4 regions of the Virgibacillus proomii genome follow, and region 3 is predicted to be linked to each of the others. Evidence: riboswitches for the same ligand, from Rfam matches in the RefSeq annotation. Region 3 holds a riboswitch; each other region holds the start of a gene.

What was found. Region 3 has a riboswitch for thiamine pyrophosphate ahead of BN1066_RS09675 (YkoF family thiamine/hydroxymethylpyrimidine-binding protein). Riboswitches for the same ligand answer to the same signal wherever they lie in the genome.
Region 1: linked by a shared signal. The riboswitch ahead of tenA (thiaminase II) and the one ahead of BN1066_RS09675 (YkoF family thiamine/hydroxymethylpyrimidine-binding protein) in region 3 are both predicted to bind thiamine pyrophosphate.
Region 2: linked by a shared signal. The riboswitch ahead of tenA (thiaminase II) and the one ahead of BN1066_RS09675 (YkoF family thiamine/hydroxymethylpyrimidine-binding protein) in region 3 are both predicted to bind thiamine pyrophosphate.
Region 4: linked by a shared signal. The riboswitch ahead of tenA (thiaminase II) and the one ahead of BN1066_RS09675 (YkoF family thiamine/hydroxymethylpyrimidine-binding protein) in region 3 are both predicted to bind thiamine pyrophosphate.

Annotation. Positions count from the first base shown of each region.
Region 1 covers NZ_FUFN01000007.1:97,121-102,115, forward strand. Annotated here, with positions in the region: gene BN1066_RS00540 (oxidoreductase) at 1-937, opposite strand, end outside; gene BN1066_RS00545 (copper homeostasis protein CutC) at 1,346-2,035, opposite strand; gene BN1066_RS00550 (DUF3784 domain-containing protein) at 2,295-2,510, opposite strand; TPP riboswitch at 2,757-2,856, shown strand; gene tenA (thiaminase II) at 2,983-3,675, shown strand; gene BN1066_RS00560 (D-alanyl-D-alanine carboxypeptidase family protein) at 4,442-4,995, opposite strand, start outside.
Region 2 covers NZ_FUFN01000010.1:781,899-786,893, reverse strand. Annotated here, with positions in the region: gene BN1066_RS11500 (zinc-dependent alcohol dehydrogenase family protein) at 78-1,118, shown strand; TPP riboswitch at 1,548-1,640, shown strand; gene tenA (thiaminase II) at 1,768-2,472, shown strand; gene BN1066_RS11490 (aldehyde dehydrogenase family protein) at 3,110-4,531, opposite strand; gene BN1066_RS11485 (transketolase family protein) at 4,566-4,995, opposite strand, start outside.
Region 3 covers NZ_FUFN01000010.1:344,861-349,855, reverse strand. Annotated here, with positions in the region: gene BN1066_RS09685 (TAXI family TRAP transporter solute-binding subunit) at 1-193, opposite strand, end outside; gene lhgO (L-2-hydroxyglutarate oxidase) at 419-1,606, opposite strand; TPP riboswitch at 2,629-2,730, shown strand; gene BN1066_RS09675 (YkoF family thiamine/hydroxymethylpyrimidine-binding protein) at 2,832-3,440, shown strand; gene BN1066_RS09670 (ECF transporter S component) at 3,442-4,023, shown strand; gene BN1066_RS09665 (ABC transporter ATP-binding protein) at 4,020-4,995, shown strand, end outside.
Region 4 covers NZ_FUFN01000010.1:491,221-496,215, forward strand. Annotated here, with positions in the region: gene thiE (thiamine phosphate synthase) at 1-277, opposite strand, end outside; gene thiM (hydroxyethylthiazole kinase) at 564-1,334, opposite strand; gene thiD (bifunctional hydroxymethylpyrimidine kinase/phosphomethylpyrimidine kinase) at 1,331-2,137, opposite strand; gene tenA (thiaminase II) at 2,277-2,948, opposite strand; TPP riboswitch at 3,007-3,110, opposite strand; gene thiW (energy coupling factor transporter S component ThiW) at 3,099-3,596, opposite strand; TPP riboswitch at 3,817-3,924, opposite strand.

The DNA of each region.
Region 1 (4,995 bases), on a different contig from region 3:
TTGCAATAACAGCAGCCGCTTTTTTTGGATCGCCTAAGTTACCACAAGCAATGATAGGTTTTCCTGAAAATGTTTTAGCCGCTTCTGACATTGTCATCGTTCCTTCACCAAATCCTGGAGTAGTTGCATCATCGTCTGAAATATGAATATAGTCAACATTCGTTTTTCCCAACTCGGAGAAAATAATTTCTGCATCTTTTTCCCCACCAGGCCACTTGTAGCTTTTATTAGTTGCCTTTAATTGGGAAATTCGAATACCTAAAATCATCGTCCCTCCAATAGCTTTACTGACTTCCTCAATCAGCTCTTTAAGCAATCTAACTCGATTTTCCACACTCCCGCCGTATTGATCGGTTCGTTGGTTACTAATCTCAGACAGAAATTCATCTAGTAAATAGCCGTTAGCTCCATGCAATTCAACACCGCTAAATCCGGCTGCTTTTGCATATTTAGCTGATTGCACAAAGCCCTGTTTTATTTCTTCGATTTCTTCAATTGTCAACTCCTTAGCTTCCGGATAAGGTCCACTTCCATAATATATCTCGGCTTTATCTATTGGTGGAGTAAATGGTGATGGCGCTACAGTAACATCTGTATAGTAATTCCCTTGTGTCTGTGCTCCCCCATGCATTAGTTGAGCAATCATTAATGATCCATGCGATTTCACACTATCAACAATTGGCTTCCAAGCTGCGGCATGCTTCTCGGTCGCTAAACCACCTTGAAATTTATACGCTTGACTATATTTTGTATCAGGGTAGACTCCTTCTGTAATAACTACAGCAAAACCACCTTTGGCAAATCGTTCGTAATAACGGTGTACCCGCTCATTCGGTGTCCCATCCTCAGCAGAACTCACTCTTGTCATTGGGGCTAAAATATACCGATTTTTCAGCACATACGTACCAAGATATCCTTGTTCAAATAGATTATTCATAAGGCTCACCCTACTTTCTTGTAAAATTATAAGAAAAATTTGTTATTTAATTCAATTTTATTGAAAATATTATTACACAAAACAGATTGGTTTACTATTATTTTGCCTAGTAAAGTGAAAGTTTATTCTAAGGGGTTGTTTATCCATGAAGCTAAAAACGAAAGGTATGGCTATCAAAAGCCTTCCCTATTCTTGAAAAAGCAATCCACTCTTTCTTCATGCGAGGTATTGCTATGGAAGCTTCCTTGTCCTCCGAGATATAATTCTCAAGCTTTAGTTTGAAGACTTATTACAAAGTCTTAAATGAGCGAAATACACTTTCTAAATACGCGTTTATAAACAAAGAGCTATCCTATTAATAAAATAAGAATAGCTCTTTTCTTCCCTTTAACCATTTAATTTATTGCTTTAAGACACTTGCATTATCTGTTTGATTTTTTTTATTTTGTCTGCATCAAGCGATTTATCAAATGAATCATTAACTCGTACCCCTGAGCCAAAGTGGAAAGCTTGTGGTTCTATTTGATGATAAACATCTGCAAATGTTTCTGCTCTTAAACCGTGGCCAACCATGATAGATAAATGCGTATCCTTTGCCAAATGAATTAATTGATTAAGCTGAGGAATGGCATCTGGAGCCTTATAATCTCCGCCAGCAGTTAAAATCGTTGTAATTTGGCTATATTTTGCCAAGCATTCTAATGCTTCTAATTGATTACGAGCAAAATCAAATGCACGATGAAATGTCACTTCTAAACCATCTGCTACATCCAATAACTGCTTAATTACTTCCTCATCTACCGTTTGTTCTGGTGTCAAAGCACCAATAACAATTCCATTTGCACCAAGATTTTTTATCATTTCAATATCAGATTTCATTGTCTCTACATCATTTTTATTATAAACAAATGATTGACTATGGGGCCGCACCATAACATTAACCGGAATACTCACAGCCTCCATTGTCTTATTCATTAAACCATAGCTAGGGGTTATGCCTAATTCAGTCATAGCAGGACTAAGTTCAATTCGATCTGCACCAAATTGCGCTGCATCCTTTACATCTGTTAAATTCGTTGCAATTACTTCTAAAAGCATGGATACCCTCTCCTTATAATAATCCTACCTATATCGTACTTGATCCAAAATAGATTTAACAGACCAATTGCATGCAATGTTCACCTTTTCGCACGTTTAAATGAATATTTTTTGAAAAACTAGTGATTTCCTTATTGAAAACCCTTTTTTCTGCCAACCCACCTATCAATAAAGGTATTTTATACTTAGCAAGCTTACTATTAGTGCTATGATAAGCAATCCTAGTAAACCCCATTACACCCAATCGGCAAGATATGTTTCAATGATAGGGCACAAAGATAATAGCTATTCCATAACAGATGAAAAATATACCCATTTCCTTAGCAAGTTGATTTTTGTTCCCTTTAAAAGTTGACTCATCATAACCAGTAAAAAGGATAAGCAGTTTTTTCTTCCAAATTAACCATCCAAACAATAAAAAAATCATCCCGATTAAACTAGATAGAATGTTGGACGGTAAAAATTCCAAGTCCATAGGGGTTTCACTCCTTTGTCATTAACGCTAGCTCTATTGGATTCTAAGACTTTACTAACCCACTCCATAAGAAGTTCAAAAATTCCCTCAGAAACGATATAACCTATTTTTTAGTTTTGAACATATTTAAAATAAAAAAATACCATAGCTATCTATATCGAACTGTTTTTATTATCTAAATTCTTTTACATTTATTTGCTCTTTTCGTTACGATATGGTTTAATTACAAGTATATAGCTAAATATGTTGTTTCACTAGGGGAGCAATTTTAATGCTGAGAGAGGAAACTTGACCCTTTGAACCTGATCTAGTTCGCACTAGCGTAGGGAAGTGGAAATCGTTTGTAGGCACTAAAACGATCAGGATCGCTTACATAACCCATTCCTACTTATCTAGTAAATGGGTTTTTTAATTGCAACAAGTTACCCTCTCCAGCATTAAAATATTATAAGATTGGAGAGGAGCTTAAAACATGCGATCATTATTTACAGACCGTTTATGGAAAAAGGTCGAACCAATTTGGAAGGCCTATTTGGAACACCCTTTTGTCAAAGGCTTAGGCGAAGGTTGGTTGGATAAAGAGAAGTTTAAGCACTGGATGAAGCAGGATTACGTTTATTTAATGGAATATTCTCGTCTGTTTGCTTTAGGAAGTGCAAAAGCAACGGATTTAACAACGATGACTACTTTTGCCAACTTATTACATGGAACATTAAATATGGAAATGGATTTACATCGAAGCTATGCAAGCAAATTTAATATTAGCGCACAAGAACTGGAAGAAACAGAAGCAGCAGCAACAACTACTGCTTATACAAGTTATATGCTAAACGTTTCTCAGCGTGGTGGGGTGGAAAATACAGTTGCCTCGGTACTAGCCTGTGCTTGGAGCTACAATTTTATTGGAAAAACATTAGCAACATGGCCAAATGCTTTAGAACATGAGTTTTACGGCAATTGGGTACAGATGTATTCTTCCGATGAATTTACGAAACTAGCAAACGATTGTATTGATTTAATAAATACGATCGCCAAAGATAAACCGGAGCATGAACTTGCCATTTTAGAGGATATTGTTGTAAAAACCAGCTATTTTGAATATATGTTTTGGGATATGGCAGAAAATAAAGCGATGTGGCCGATTCCTAGTGCCGTAACGGTTTAAACTATCTCCTATATTCTCCTGCCCGATGATGTATGCATCATGAACTTGCTTCTAACTGTTATGTTATAGAAGTTGCAACTGATGTTCATATAATAAATAGCGCAGCGAGTCATATTCTTAATGGCAAACTGCGCTTTTTAATAATCGATATTCATTTATTATCCCATAACAATTCAATTACTGATTAAAAAACCATTCTTGCTAGAGATCACGCAAAACTTTTATTAACAACTAGTTAAACTTAGATTTATTACAGCGAAACTGAACCCAACACTAATATATAGAGCAAAAATGAAAAGCGCTTGATTAGCAACGTACATACTGGAACTTCTGACGAGTAAAGAAAACATGCTCCTGTAACAGAGGTATGCCAGCGCCTGAGGGCAAGTCCGCTTTTTAGTCGTTTAGATGCGAACCAAAGTTGTCTTATAGTACCTATTTTTTCTACTAAATCAACTGTTGATGTTAATCTTGAAATAGAGAATGCCGCTTTGCAAATAGAACCGAATTTAATAAGAACCGTATGGAGCAATCTATTGGATAATACCAGAAAAGCGATTCATCATGATCTTGGTAAAGTTACCTTAAGCGGGAACACTTTATCAACGTACGTCACAATGGAAAAAGTGTGGAAGAAAAGGGCGGACATGTAGACCTCATCAACGGAATATTACATAAGAACTTATCCATTGTGTGCTGATCTTAAAAAACAGACACGTAACATCACCCAATCTATTGTGCTGTTTACGTGTCTTAACTCATTCACTTATTTTGTTAGATATTCCTCAAGTGTAAGATTATTTTCCATGATTTCCTTAGCTGCTTTTTTCCCTACATAACGAATATGCCATGGCTCATATTGGTACTTAGTTATATCCTCTTTCCCTTTAGGAAAACGGATAATAAATCCATAATCTGCTGCGTGCTCTGCTAACCATTTTCCTTCATCTGTATTTGCAAATTCCGTCGTTAAATCAAAATTAATATCCGGGCTTGTTACATCCATTGTTAAGCCAGTTTGATGTTCACTCTCTCCTGGTCGGGCACTAACTAAATTAGCCTCTTTTTCTCCTAAAGACTGCACATTAGAATTAAAGACATTGACTTGCCGATCATAGGAACGATAACCGGACTGTGCATACAATTCGAGCCCCTCTTTTTCTGCAGCAGCAAATAGTTCTTCTAATGCAGGAGCTGCAATGTCACGCATTTTTTTCTTTGGTAAATCTTCCTTAAATGGGAAAGGAACATTAGGCGTAACTAAATCGACTGGAATATAATCTTCCGGCAATGCATTTTCTTTATTAACCAATGCTAATT
Region 2 (4,995 bases), 440 kb from region 3:
TGTGATTTTTTGAATATATCCGATAAATATTGATATAATAAGGGTGATTGTAAAAACATCACTAAAGGAGGACTTTCATGAAAGCGCTTATTTATCGTGGAGCAGGGAAAAAGGAATGGACAGAAAAGGAAAAACCAGCTATTCAAGAAGCGACCGATGTCATCGTAAAAATTACCAAGACAACAATTTGTGGTACCGATTTGCACATTTTGAAAGGGGATGTACCAGCAGTAGAAAATGGTCGTACCCTTGGTCATGAAGGTGTCGGGATTGTCGAAGAAGTAGGAGATTCTGTTAAAAACTTCAACGTTGGCGATCGAGTTATTATTTCCTGTATTACATCATGCGGTACTTGTGACTATTGTAAAAAGCAAATGTACTCACATTGTGAGAATGGCGGCTGGATTTTGGGTCATTTAATTGATGGTACACAAGCGGAATATGTTCGCATTCCATATGGTGATACGAGTTTATACCATATGCCTGAGGGTGTTGAGGATGAAGCGTTAGTAATGTTAAGTGATATTGTTCCAACTGGATTTGAAATCGGCGTTCTTAAAGGAAAAGTAAAACCTGGTGATACAATTGCAATTGTTGGGGCAGGGCCAGTTGGTTTATCAGCACTGTTAGGAGCACAATTTTATTCTCCTTCCGAAATAATTATGATTGACCTTGATGACAATCGTTTAGCTGTAGCTAAAGAGTTTGGTGCAACAAAAACGATTAACAGTTCAGATGGAAACGTAATTGAAAAAGTAATGGAGTACACGAATCAAGTAGGAGTAGACGTGGCGATGGAGGCAGTAGGTATCCCTGTAACATTTGATATCTGTCAACATATTGTAGCACCGGGTGGCCATATTGCAAACATGGGTGTACACGGAGTGAAAGTGGATTTAAGCCTTGAAAAGCTATGGATTCATAATATTACCCTTACAACAGGTCTTGTAGATACAAATTCCACGCCGATGTTACTAAAAACCGTAAAATCCGGAAAGATTCAACCTGAGAAATTAGTGACTCACCGTTTTAAACTTAATGAAATTATGAAAGCTTATGAAGTATTTGAAAATGCTGCTAAAGAAAAAGCATTAAAAGTAATCCTTGAAGCAGATTAATTAGTTAAATAACAAACGCTATTAAAAATTCAAGATTCATTTTAAAACTAAATATTAGGATGAAGCATGAATTTTATTCTTTTCGTTTTTATTGAACATTAAGTTAAGCACTTCACATTTATACTGCATAACAATAAAAATCTAGACAAAACAAAAAAGAATCCTATATAAATTCAAAGTCAATGAATACCCCATGGATAATTCACACTCCATGGGATTTTTCTTAAAAAGCCTGTCTATTTTGTAATAAATACGAGTTCTTACCCACTATTATTAAGTGTTTTTTTTCACGTCAAGCAAGAAAAACATTTTCCGAACAGTGTAATTCACTAGTTTTAAACCACTTAATTATTCCTTCAAATTAATAATTTTCGGATAATATGGTTGACTTTAGTTATCATTATGTTATGCTTCAATTGTAGTTAGCAATATTTCTGCTAGGGGAGCCTTCAGTGGCTGAGACAAAGACCCTTAGAACCTGATCTGGTTAGCACCAGCGGAGGGAAGTGGAAAACTGCTTAAGGATACTATCTATCTATGTGTTTACATATAAATTCTATATCTATGTTCACAGATTGATTGCCTTATTAAGCTTATCCCTTTCCTCCTCGATCAAGTTCAAAAACATATGAATGAGGAGGAATTTTTTATGCCATTTACAGACACATTACGTGAAGCAACTACAGACAGCTGGAAACAAAGTGTAAATCATCCATTTGTTAAAGGAATAGCACAAGGTGATTTACCATTGGATATTTTTAAATATTATATTCTTCAAGACATTTACTATTTAAAACATTTCGGAAAAGTACATGCGTTAGCTGCCACTCAAGCAGAGGATTTCCAAGTAACTGCTATGCTGCTAGAAAAAGCAAAGGGTACTGCACAAGCAGAGTTAACTGTTCATAAGCAGCATGCAGAAATATTGAACATTACTGATGAGGATATGGAAAATTTTAAACCGGCTCCAACAGCGTATGCTTATACAGCGCATCTTTACCGAGCTTCACTCTCCGGCAATCTTGGACAAACGATTGCCGCTCTTCTGCCGTGTTACTGGCTATATGCAGATATTGGCAAAACATATCAAGATGCTGATCCTTCTGAAAAAATTTATAAAAATTGGATTGATACCTATTCTAGTGAATGGTTCCATAAGTCTACGAAAGAACAAATTGATCTATTAAATCAAATCGCTGCTAACTCTAGCGAAAAGGAAAAAGCTAAGATGAAGGAACAATTTATTATCGCCAAGGAATATGAGCTTGCATTTTGGGAAATGGCGTATACCAAAGAAGATTGGTTTTCTAATCGCCAATCGCATCATAGCATAGTACAACGGCATAATGAATAAAAGCTAAAAGCGCGTCCTTATGACGTCCCAAGCTAAAACGAATCACTTGGGACGTTCTTTTAATTTTATTATTTCCTCGATATCCAAATACGTAACTTCTACAATTAATTGAACACCAATGCCCTTCTCGTGCAAACTTTTCCTTCCTTTCTCATAGGAAATAGGTAGCTCCACACTTCCTCTGCATGCTGTATCCCATTTTTACATAGTAAGCTACAGTGCGTGGATTGAAATATTCGTAAGCTTGTAGATTGTACTGACTCATTCTCCCTTGACTTTTATGCATTATTGTCTCAACTTCCATAAGTTCTGTTGCGACATTTACTTTTTCCGCTTTCTCGTTTGAATTAAAATACTATTTTAGAAGTCTCTATGATAAGGATAATAAGTCTATCCTCATCATCTCAGTTTGAGTACTGATATATATTCTATAAAAAGCACAATTAAAACACCTGTGATCCTCTACTAGAATTAAGCAAGGTATCACAAGTGTAATCTCACTAATATTAAATTCATCTTAACTTTCCCTATTGTCAGCACTGGTACATCATGTATTCTAAATTTAAAAGCATGAGAATTTCAATCATCCTTCCCTTAAACATTTAAACTGAATACAAGCAAAATAACGAATTCATTCTTATTCCAGATTGACAACTACAGTTACTGTTTTAACCAATTCTTGAATTGCATACGCAGGACCCTCTTTCCCATTTCCGCTTTCCTTCACACCACCATACGGCATCTGGTCAGCACGATAACAACAGGTGTCATTAATTACAACTCCTCCAACATCGAGTAAATATGGAATCTGATAAGACAAATTTAAATCAGATGTATAAATACCAGCTTGCAAGCCGTATTTGGAATGGTTAACTAAATCAATGGCTTCTTCTAATCTGTGATATGGAATAATGGTGACAACAGGACCGAAAATTTCTTCATCTACTATCTTCATACCAGTTTCTGCATTGGTAATGACAGTAGGATAAAATACACTTCCAACGCGTTTTGCACCTGTTAAAATTTGTGCACCTGCTTCTTTCGCTTCCTGTACCCATTGTTCAACTCGTTTTGCTTCTTTTTCACTTATCATAGGACCGATATCTGTGTCCGGACACAGTGGATCCCCTACCTTTAGAAGTGATACTTCATCTAAAAACTTTTTGAGAAACACATCATATACAGATTCATGAACATACATTCGTTGGACAGATATACATACTTGCCCGGCGTTTGAAAATGCCATTTTGGAAAGCTTTGTTGCGGCTTTATCTATATTGGCATCACTGTGAACAATCGTGGCCGAATTTGACCCAAGTTCCAAAGTTGCTTTCCTTAGACCAATGGTTTCCTGAATATGCTTACCGACTTCTGGTGAACCAGTAAACGTATAATGAGCAATCCTTTCATCCTGTAAAAGCTGTTCACCTACTGTTCTTCCACTTCCAATTACACATTGCACATATCCTTTTGGCACACCTGCTTCTACAAATAGTTGACATAATTTTATTGCTACTGTGGCAGTATTGGAAGCAGGTTTTAAGATAACGGGATTTCCTGCTGCTAGGGCCGGTCCAACTTTGTGTACAATTAAATTTAACGGAAAATTAAAGGGCGTGATAGCAGCAACAACACCAATGGGCTTCTTTACTGTGTAAAGAAAACGTCCTTGTGCATTATAATTGGGAATAATCTCTCCTACCAGCTTCTTGGCTTCCTCCGCCGATAATTGTAGTGTAGACACGGAACGCCTTACTTCAACATTAGCGTCTGAAATTGGTTTTCCAACCTCTTTGGTAATGATCGTCGCCAATTCTTCCTGTTTTTCAAGTAAAAGATCTGCCATGCGCATTAAAACTTGATAACGATGCTCTGGAGTAAATGTAGTTTGTTCGTGCGCATTTACTGCGGCTTTAATTGCTTGATCTACTAACTTTTCATCCGCTACTGCTATTTCTGAAAACAGCTCCCCCGTAAATTTATTGTACACCTTATACGTATGTTCAGATCCAACCCATTCACCATTGATCAACATTTTTTCACTTATAACCGTACTCATTGTTTCCTCCTATTGTCTACTTATTTAGCAAATTCTACTTTTTCTTTAAAACTTCTTTAACTGCTTTAACAATGTGATTAGCTGAAATCTCATATTTTTGCAGCATTTCTTCATTTGGACCAGACTCTGCATTTCGATCTTTTACTCCAACACGAAGCATTGGTACTGGATATTCTTCCACCAGAACTTCCGCTACAGCACTTCCTAAGCCACCATATATACTATGTTCCTCTGCAGTAACAATGACTTTGGTAGATTTTGCGGCCTGAATAATTGCATCTTGGTCAAGAGGTTTAATAGAAGGCATATGCATAACGGAAGCAGAAATATCTTCTGTTAAAAGTTGTTTACTTGCCTCTAAAGCACGGCTTGTTTCTGTTCCGGTAGAAATAATGGTGACATCTTTTCCTTCTGTTAACGTTACTGCTTTTCCTAGTTGAAATTGATACATATCATCAAATATG
Region 3 (4,995 bases):
TTTCAAATATTGGTTTCAATGCACCGCCTATCGGATAATAAGTTCCAGAAGTACCACCAGTTCCAAAAACGATCGCTTGTGCTTTTCCCTCTGTATCCTTTGATCCCTCCGCCTGCTCGCTAGCATTACCACCACAAGCAACCAAAAAAATACCTACTATCATCATATACATAAGAAAAAGATACTTTTTCATCCATATATCCCCCCATTATTTTTTATTCAATGTTAGCGTTTACAATTATAGTTATGAATATTGTGAACATATTAGACATGTTGTTTCTTATTTTTCAATATTACTGATACAAGCTGGTAGCGTTTATTGGGCACCCTGCCAAGTTGTATTAAAGGGCAATTCTCCCTTTTCCTCCTTCATATAAAAGTGTTCGCTACAATGTAGAATGGTAGCTAGTCATACTCTTTATTTTAAACATTTATTTTTAGCAATTATTTTACCAATTTCCAACGCTGCAGTAGCAGCAGGTGAAGGCGCATTACAAACATGAGTCATCCGTTTACCGGATATCATAAAAAAATCATCTAGTAATTGTCCATCCTTTAGCATTGCTTGTGCTCGCACACCTGCATCCGCTTTCACTATATCATTTGCTTGTATGTCAGGAACTAAACGCTGCAAACTTCTTACAAATAACCCTTTATAAATCGAACGTGACACCTCCATCATCCCAACTGATATATTATCTTTTGCTAACCTCCAAAACCCTGGAAAACTTAACGTAGCAAACGCTTCTTTTATGTCAATATCTCTTTTTTGATACCCTTCTTTCTTTAAACTTACTACAGCATTAGGACCAGCATGAACTTCTCCGTTAATCATTCTTGTTAAGTGAATGCCAAGAAAGGGATACTTAGGATTTGGTACAGGATAAATTAAATTCTTTACTAGATAACGCTTACTTTCCTTTAATGTAAAATATTCACCGCGAAAGGGAATGATTTTGACATCGGTAATAATTCCTGATTGCTTTACTAACTCATCACTATAAAGTCCAGCACAATTAATCATATTTTTAGCAGTATAGGTCTGGTGATTCGTTTCTATTATTACTTGTTCCATCTGTTCATGAACACGCATTACTTCTGTATTTAATACGAAGTCAACTCCTTTCTGCCTTAGTAATTCTACTAATCTGTTGGCTACTTCTTGATAATTCACAATGCCTGTACTCGGTATATATAGCCCCCCTACCGAGCGGACATGAGGCTCGTGCTCTTTCACTTGTTCTTGATGTAATTTCATAATCGTTAACCCATTTTTTCTGCCGCGTTGATATAATTTTTCCATTGCAGGAAATTCCTGTTCATTTGTTGCAACAATTACTTTGCCACATACTTCATAAGGCACATCATATTGCTGACAAAACTGTATCATGGAATTGCGACCTTTTATGGCTAATTTCGCCTTTAAACTTCCTGGCTGATAGTAAACACCACTATGCAAAACACCGCTATTTCTTCCTGTTTGATGTAATGCCCAGTCTGCTTCCTTTTCCAAAACAGCAATGTTTGCAGCTTTAGCCTGTTTCTTTAATTGCCACGCTGTTGCTAAACCAACAATCCCTCCACCAATTACAATATAATCATACACACAAGTTCCCCCTGATATAATATTCAGCCCAACCTTTTACACGGCAATCTGCCAGTTGAACTCCTTACTTAAAACCAAAACTTTTTACCATGTCGCTACTATATTTCATATTTTTCTTAACCTGATAATATAAAGTGAATCTTCAATCAGTGGAGCTTTTTTTATCCCCCACTGATTGTTAGAATGAACTGAATCGGGCATTTAGGTGCCGTTTTCTCACACTTAGAACCTGTTATATTAACTCACATCTTGAAGTGGGAGGCTTACGGCACCTTACATGCGGGATAAAGTGAAACTTCCATGAGTCAGGGTTTTCTTTATCACCCACTCATGGTTAGTTGAACGAATCGGGCATTTAGGTGCCGTTCTCTCACACTTAGAACCTGTTATATTAACTCACATCTTGAAGTGGGAGGCTTACGGCACCTTACATGCGGGATAAAGTGAAACTTCCATGAGTCAAGGTTTTCTTCATCACCCACTGATTGTTAGAATGAACTGAATCGGACATTTTGGTGCCGTTTTCTCACACTTAGAACCTGTTATATTAACTCACATCTTGAAGTGGGAGGCTTACGGCACCTTACATGCGGGATAAAGTGAAACTTCCATGAGTGGGGGTTTTACTTTCATCACCCACTCATGGTTAGTTGAACGAATCGGGCATTTAGGTGCCGTTTTCTCACACTTAGAACCTGTTATATTAACTCACATCTTGAAGTGGGAGGCTTACGGCACCTTACATGCGGGATAAAAAGAAATCTGGATTGAATTTTCACCTATTTCTTACTATACTATTCTTTTTATTTACAATTTAGCATTATTCCTCTATTCTAATATATAGAATAAAGTGAAACTTCATTCCGGGAATGCTTTTCTCCCTGAATGTTAGTACCTTAATGGTATAACCTAAAGCCCTTTGAACAAATTAGGCATTTAGACGCCGTTATTCCTCACGTTTATTTATTAGACTGACTCGACATGTGAGGAATCTACAACACCAAAAACTGCATATAGTATTTAGTTGGCACTAGGGGAGCTATGTATATGGCTGAGAAGAGATACTCTGACCCTTATAACCCGATCTGGATAATACTAGCGTGGGGAAGTGCAGTCGACGAACATATAAATTAACAGAAACTTTTCTGCTTAATAGAGCAAAGACTGCATTCCTGGCGAGTGCAGTCTTTTTATATGCATTTTTTAAAACAAGGAGGAAAAAACAATGAGTAATCAACCAACAACTTGCCATCAAAGCAGAATTGCAGGATGTGATTTTGCTATTTACCCAATGACAGACCAATTTGTCGATGTCATCACCAGTGCACTACAAGAAATAGATTCATCAAAAGTTTGGATGAAAACAACGGATGTAGGAACCTGTGTTAGAGGGAGGATTTCACATGTATTTGATGTAACAAAAGCACTGTTTTTGCACACGGCAAGTACGAATCATCATGTCGTATTTAGTGGTACTTATTCATTAGGCTGTCCTGGTGATTCCGATGGTGATGTTTTCTTAGCAGAAGATGATCATCGATTAAATAGGCAGCGAAGTAACGAAATTCAGCAGGAAGTAGCAGGGAAATTTTCTCTTTATCCATTAGGTGGTGGAAATTATATGGATATGATTTATCAGCAAATTAACGTGATGAAACAGAAGGCTATCGACGTATCATCCATTCACTATGCTACACGTATTGACGGAGAAGGAAAAGATGTATTTGAAGGACTGGAGCAAGTATTTACTAACATGGAAAAGTGCGGTTCATCTCATACGGTGATGACTGTCACGATCTCAGCTAATAGCCCTTCTAAAAAGGATGTGAACTAATTTGAACCGCTGGCGCTTAAAAGAAATTATTGTCATGGCTGTTTTATCTGTTGTATTTGGGATTGTTTATTTAGCTTTCCTTCCTGTAGGAAAGCTACTCGTAACCTTCATGGGACCAATTGGTTATGATCTTATTTTTGGAATATGGTTTATCGTCTCCATTATTGCAGCTTATATCCTGCGTAAACCAGGGGCAGCATTTCTCTCCGAAACCATTGCCGCTACTGTTGAAATGATGTTAGGTAATGCGATGGGACCGATCATTATCGTTACAGGCATGATCCAAGGATTGGGGGCAGAAGCAGCCTTTGCAGTTACACGATATAGGCGATATTCACTATGGGTATTAATGCTTGCAGGAGTCGGCGCTGCTATCTTCAGTTTCATCTGGGGATATTTCCGCAGCGGTTATGTCGCCTTAAGCACCCCCTATATTATGAGCATGCTCGTAATAAGAATGATTAGTGGAGCGATTATTTCTGGAATACTTGGGAAAGCAATTAGTGATTCTTTAGCTAAAACAGGGGTGCTCTCGAGCTTTGCCCTTGGTAAACATATGCGTAAAGAGAGGTCCGTTTCATGATTCAAGTCAACCAACTTTCTCTTTGGTTTGATAGAGTAGAAAATCCAGTTCTCGACAAGATCAGCTTTCAATTAAATCAAGGTGAAACAATGCTCTTACTGGGACCCAGCGGCTCTGGAAAAAGTACATTAACTTTTTGTTTAAACGGCATCTATCCCCGCGAATTAGATGGAAAAATGGAAGGAAGTGTGCAAGTTTCAGGTCAATCGGTGAATGACACACCTCCCGGAGAAATTAGTAAACAGGTTGGGGTCGTATTCCAAGATCCAGAGAGTCAATTTTGTATGCTTACAGTCGAAGATGAAATTGCCTTCGGGCTCGAAAATATTCATACACCACAAGTAGAAATGGAACAGAAAATAACGGAAGTATTACAACTTGTAAATTTGTCGCGATACAGAAAAGCTGCGATTCACTCGCTTTCCGGTGGGCAAAAACAAAAAGTTGCCTTAGCTTGTGTACTAGCTCTTCAACCTGACTTTTTAATCCTAGATGAGCCTACTGCGAATTTGGATCCATTAGCAAAACAAGATTTTATTAAAACAATGAAACATATTCAACAGGAAAAAAATATCAGTTTAATGGTTATCGAACATCAGTTGGAAGGTTGGGTAGCCTTTATTGAACGAGCTTATATTCTTTCAAAAGATGGTCGATGTATGTATGATGGTTCGCTAATGGAAGCAATGAAACACAAGCAGCAACAAATTCAAAGCCAAGGAATTTCACTTCCGCCTGTAACCGAGCTTGTACTAGAGGCTGCTAGTCATCAGCAAGCAACCTATACAAGGCTGCCACTAACGAATGAGGATTTTTTAGCAAACGTATCTTATTTAGATCGTTACTATTTAGAAAGAAAAATGTTCCTCGACGTACCAAACGAAAAAATAATTCTGGCCAGTTCTAATCTATATTTAAGCAAAAACAAACAAGAAATTTTGCACAATATTACGTTTCAACTATTTCATCCAT
Region 4 (4,995 bases), 150 kb from region 3:
CAACATGAATGCCGTCAGCTTCCAACACTTGAGCCAGTTCGACCTCATCATTCACAAAAAAGGGAACATGATAGTAACGACAAATATCGCGCAGTTGCTTGCCTAAGATATATTTTTGAAAGCCTGTTAAAGAGCCGGTGCCTTTTTCACGATATTGAAAAGCGGTAATACCAGCAGCAATAGCTTCTTTAAGGATTTGTTTGGGGTCACGATCACAGTTTTGACTGCCCATAATAAAGTATTTTCTTAATGATTTACGCAAATCTAATGGTGACATAGATAACCTCCTTTTCTGATAAAATTTAACTTTTATCCCGCATGTAAGGTGCCGTAAGACTTCCACTTCAAGAGCCTTTAGTTGATACAAAAGGTCTAAGTAGGAGAAAACGGCACCTAAATGCCCGATTCGTTCAAGGGCCTTTAGGTCATACCCCCTGAGGTACTAACATTCAGTAGGAGATGGAAGAAAACTCCTACTGAATGAAGTTTCACTTTATTACAGATAGGATTCTTAATGAAGATCGACATAGTTTTTTAAAAAAGACATAAATGAAACGTAAAAATTAGTTCATCCCTAATTGTTCTAAATCTAATGATAGTGCATCAATAAATGCTGGAAGGAAACTTCCCGGACCAGATATATGATTTTGTTTTACTGCATACTCTGCTGCTAAACCATAAAATTGAACCGCAGCATAAGCCTTTTCTTCCGCAGCCTCCTCCGCTGTTAAACAGGCTGTTAAGATAGAACCTAATAAGCAACCAGCACCAGTGATTTTTTCTAACCATGGATGACCTGATGTATTTTTTAGCACATTTCCATCCTTGCCAATAAAATCGATTTCTCCAGTAACGACGGCAGTAGTTCTGTAAGTTTCTGCTACTTTTACAGCAATTTCTTCCGCATTACCAGCGCCTACAGATTCAACACCTTTTACTTTCCATGGAATATCAACAAGTTGAGCCATTTCGCCGGCATTTCCTTTAATGGCTGTAAATTGGATCTCCTTTAATAACTCCTTTACAACATCCTTTCGAAAGGATGTTGCACCGACACCTACAGGATCAAGTACCACAGGTATTCCAGTTTTATTTGCTGCTCTTCCTGCGAGCTTCATGGCTGGCAGTTCCTGTAACGTAGTCGTTCCAATATTAATGAGCACACCATCTGAAATAGACGCCATTTGCTCGGCTTCTTCTTTTGCTTTTGCCATAATTGGTGAACCGCCAAAAGCTAATAAACCATTTGCGGTGAAGTTCATAACGACTTCGTTTGTAATATTGTGTATCAGAGGATTATTTACTCTGACGTGCTGAATAACAGATTCTCTCATTGTTCAACCCTTTCCTTGCGAATTCCCCAATGATTGGTCGGACCATTTCCAGCACCAAGCGGGAATGAATACTTAATAGCTGCTGTTACAAACTGTTTGGCTTGTTTAACGGCTTCATAAAGCGGCAGTCCTTTACTTAAATAGGCAGTAATGGCGGCTGAGTATGTGCATCCTGTGCCATGGGTATTTTTGGTATGAATCCGTTCTGAATGGAATGTATGAATAGTATTTCCATCATATAAATAGTCGATAGCATCTCCTTGCATATGTCCGCCTTTAACAAGTGCAGCTTGGGCTCCATGTTTTTCAACGATTTCTCTGGCAGCTTCTTTTAAATCATCAATGTCATGTATTTTCTGACCTGTAATAAATTCAGCTTCAGGGATATTTGGAGTAACTACCTTAGCTAAAGGTAAAAGCTGTTCCTTTAAAAAGTCACGCGCTTCTTCTGCAATTAAAGCATCGCCACTTGTAGCTACCATTACAGGATCCATTACATAACTGGCATTTGTTTTAGGCAGTTGTTCAGCAATAATTTTCATCATTGACTCATTGGCAATCATTCCTGTTTTGACACTGTGAACAGGCATATCTGAAAAAACAGACTCCAATTGATCTTTTAGCATTTCAATTGGTATATGATGAACATTTTGGACACCAGTAGTGTTTTGCGCTACTATAGATGTAATCACGGACATTCCATATACAGCTAATTCCTGGAATGTTTTCAAATCTGCTTGTATTCCTGCTCCACCACTCGGATCAGTTCCTGCTATTGTTAACGCACATGGGGGTTGTTTCATTGGAATCCCGCCTTTCTTTATTTAGGAAAGTAATTAATTTACCTCAAGTATGCAAAACTCACACGTAACAACGAGGTCTCCATAACGACACTTCAGCTTCGAATTGTAGCAAAAAGTGAGAATTCCTGCATAGGTTCCCTTATTTACCTGGCCATTCTTCACATCTATAAGCCATTTCCCAAAACTTGAATTCTAATTGGCAGCTTTTGCGAAATGCCTCGCTAATTTTATTTAGTTCCTCATTAGAGGCTTTTTCAGCCAGTTGATCCAGTCGATTTCGCATGTTAGCTGTCATTGTTTCAGATGATGGGCTTGCGTAAAACGTAATCCACTCATAAAATGGATGATTACTCGTAGGCTTATACTGCTTCATAAGCTCTTGTCCTATTTCAAAATAGGTCCATGGACAAGGAAGCAGCACACCGAGTAATTCACCAGAAGTCCCTAACTGAGCATGGTACAACATATGTTTTACATAATGATCAGCAGTAGGTGGAAGGGAATAGCCTTGCAAATCTACATATTTCAAACCAAGATAATTACAAAAGTTATGGTGAGGATGTGCTTCATCATTTAATATGAAGTAAATACGATTAAAAAAATAGCTGATATCCTCACGTCTTTTTGATTTAGCTATAGCAATCCCATAGATTCTCATAAATGCATTCAAGTATTCAAAGTCACCTTTAACATAATGAGCAAGTGATTGATGAGAAATTTCACCAATGCCAATGCCTTGAACAAATGGATGGTGAAAGATCATTTGAAAGATATCATCATTTTCTTCGCGTAACTTATTTGTAAACATGATTATATATAGCCCCCTTAATTAATTTGGAAGCTACTAAAGGGGTGATGGAATAGAGAAAAACTCATCTTCACTACTTTCCTTCGCTGGAATTACCCAGATCAGGTTCAAAGGGACAAAGGATACGACCTTATCTCAGCAACGATTGCGCCCCTAGTAGTTTCCTTGTAATCGAATCATGTTCTCTGGTTTGACGCGTAAAAGAACAAGCCAGCCAATAAAGGCACCGGTGACACTACTTACTAAAAACGACGGTATAAAGAATAGCGCGCCGGCACTACTATCCATAAACAGGTTGGCAAGTGGTACTGCGGTCAAAGCGCCGATTATTCCTGTACCAAAGCTTTCACCGACTATAGCCCATATTTTCTTCCCAAACCAGTGATACAGCATTCCTGCTAACCAAGCGCCAATCACAGCACCGGGAAATGCAAGAATCGTTCCCAGTCCAAGCATATTACGTAATAACCCAATCATAAAAGCTATTACTACAGCAGGTCCTGGGCCTAATGTAATTGCTGCCATTACATTAACGGCATGCTGAACAGGATATGCTTTTGCAATTCCAGCTGGAAACCAGAAAAACTGCGCTCCCAGTGTGCCAATTGCTACAAAAACAGCCATTAATGTTAGTAGGTAGATCTTTTTCATAGTAGCCTCCCTTCCGTCATAGATTTGGGTTAGAGGAAAGGTGGATGATTTGGAGGGTAAATTAAATGAAAGCTAACCTAAAAAATAGTTGTAGGTAATAGCTTGGCTAATCTTATACCTGCTAAAAAACCTCAAAATCAATCCTGTAGTAAAAATACTTCCTGAAGACAAAAAAGCCAGGTCTAGCAAGGACCTGACTTTGGATTTATGAAAATAGAAAGACGTATGTCTACTACTTCCCTCCGCTGGTGCTAACCAGATCAGGTCGATAAGAGTCAGAAGCTAGTTGCTTCTTCTCAGCCCCTATAGGGCCCCCCTAGTAGTTCTAAAAGCATGTTCAAAAAGTTCGGTAATAAGAACGCATTCAATTTCTTCGCACATTAGAACGTATAACATTTTAGCGTTGAAGTTCATTCAACGTAGTCAAAAATTTTTAAGTTCTAAGTTACGTGCAACTAGGCTATCGTCTACGCTCTCTTTATCGCTAGCCAAGTTTTCTTTATTAACTGTGCTCCTTGGAAAAGAAAACACTTTTCCTGCGCAGGAGTGACACTCGAGGAAGCATACTAGTAATCATGTATCTAATAAAAGATCTTCTACTAAAAGCGATCACGTCGATAACGTAGAAGTGTACTTCCTGTACAAGCTCCACTATCCAAACTACATCGCCTCGAACTTCGGCTAGATAGGATGTGCTAGTGTCAGCGTGCAACAAGGATGTTGCCAAATGAGCTAACCTTGATCCTACTTATCCTCCTTTTTAAACACGCACTAAAACAGCTATTCAATTGAAACTAGCATAAGCTAGTAATCTAAGGATAACAAAACCAGTCACATTTGTCATTTGAAATGATAGATATCGATAATTAGTAAACGATAACTGAGTGTCTAAAGAAGGGATTGTAAAATTCGAAGAGACCATGCTTAAGGTGCGTATAGATGCCGTTGAATCTAGATGAGCACAAGAAATGACCATTTGGAATTTTACGTAGTCGAATCCCTCCCTTTTGAACGTCACTGTAGATGAGAAAAATAAGTAAGGGGAAAGTAGATAATATAGTTATTCAAGCCTCATATTTTAAAAAACAAACGTAGGATTCGATTGTATTTCCAGCTTTTAATCTTGAAGTTAGATTTGAGACTGTAATAGCTATTTATTCGTCTTTGAGTAAGAAAAAGCTCTTAGCTATTTTAATGGGAGGTGCTTACCATCAAATAGAGAAGTAAAAACAAACAATGCAACTATATATGAGAATAAGAAATTATTTACATCTACCATATACAATTGATCAATCATTTAATTACAAATGATTCTAATCAATTCTTGTTCCAGTTCCGCAAAAATAACTTCCGATTTAATTTAATGATTAATAAACGATTCCTTATCTTTTCATCTCAT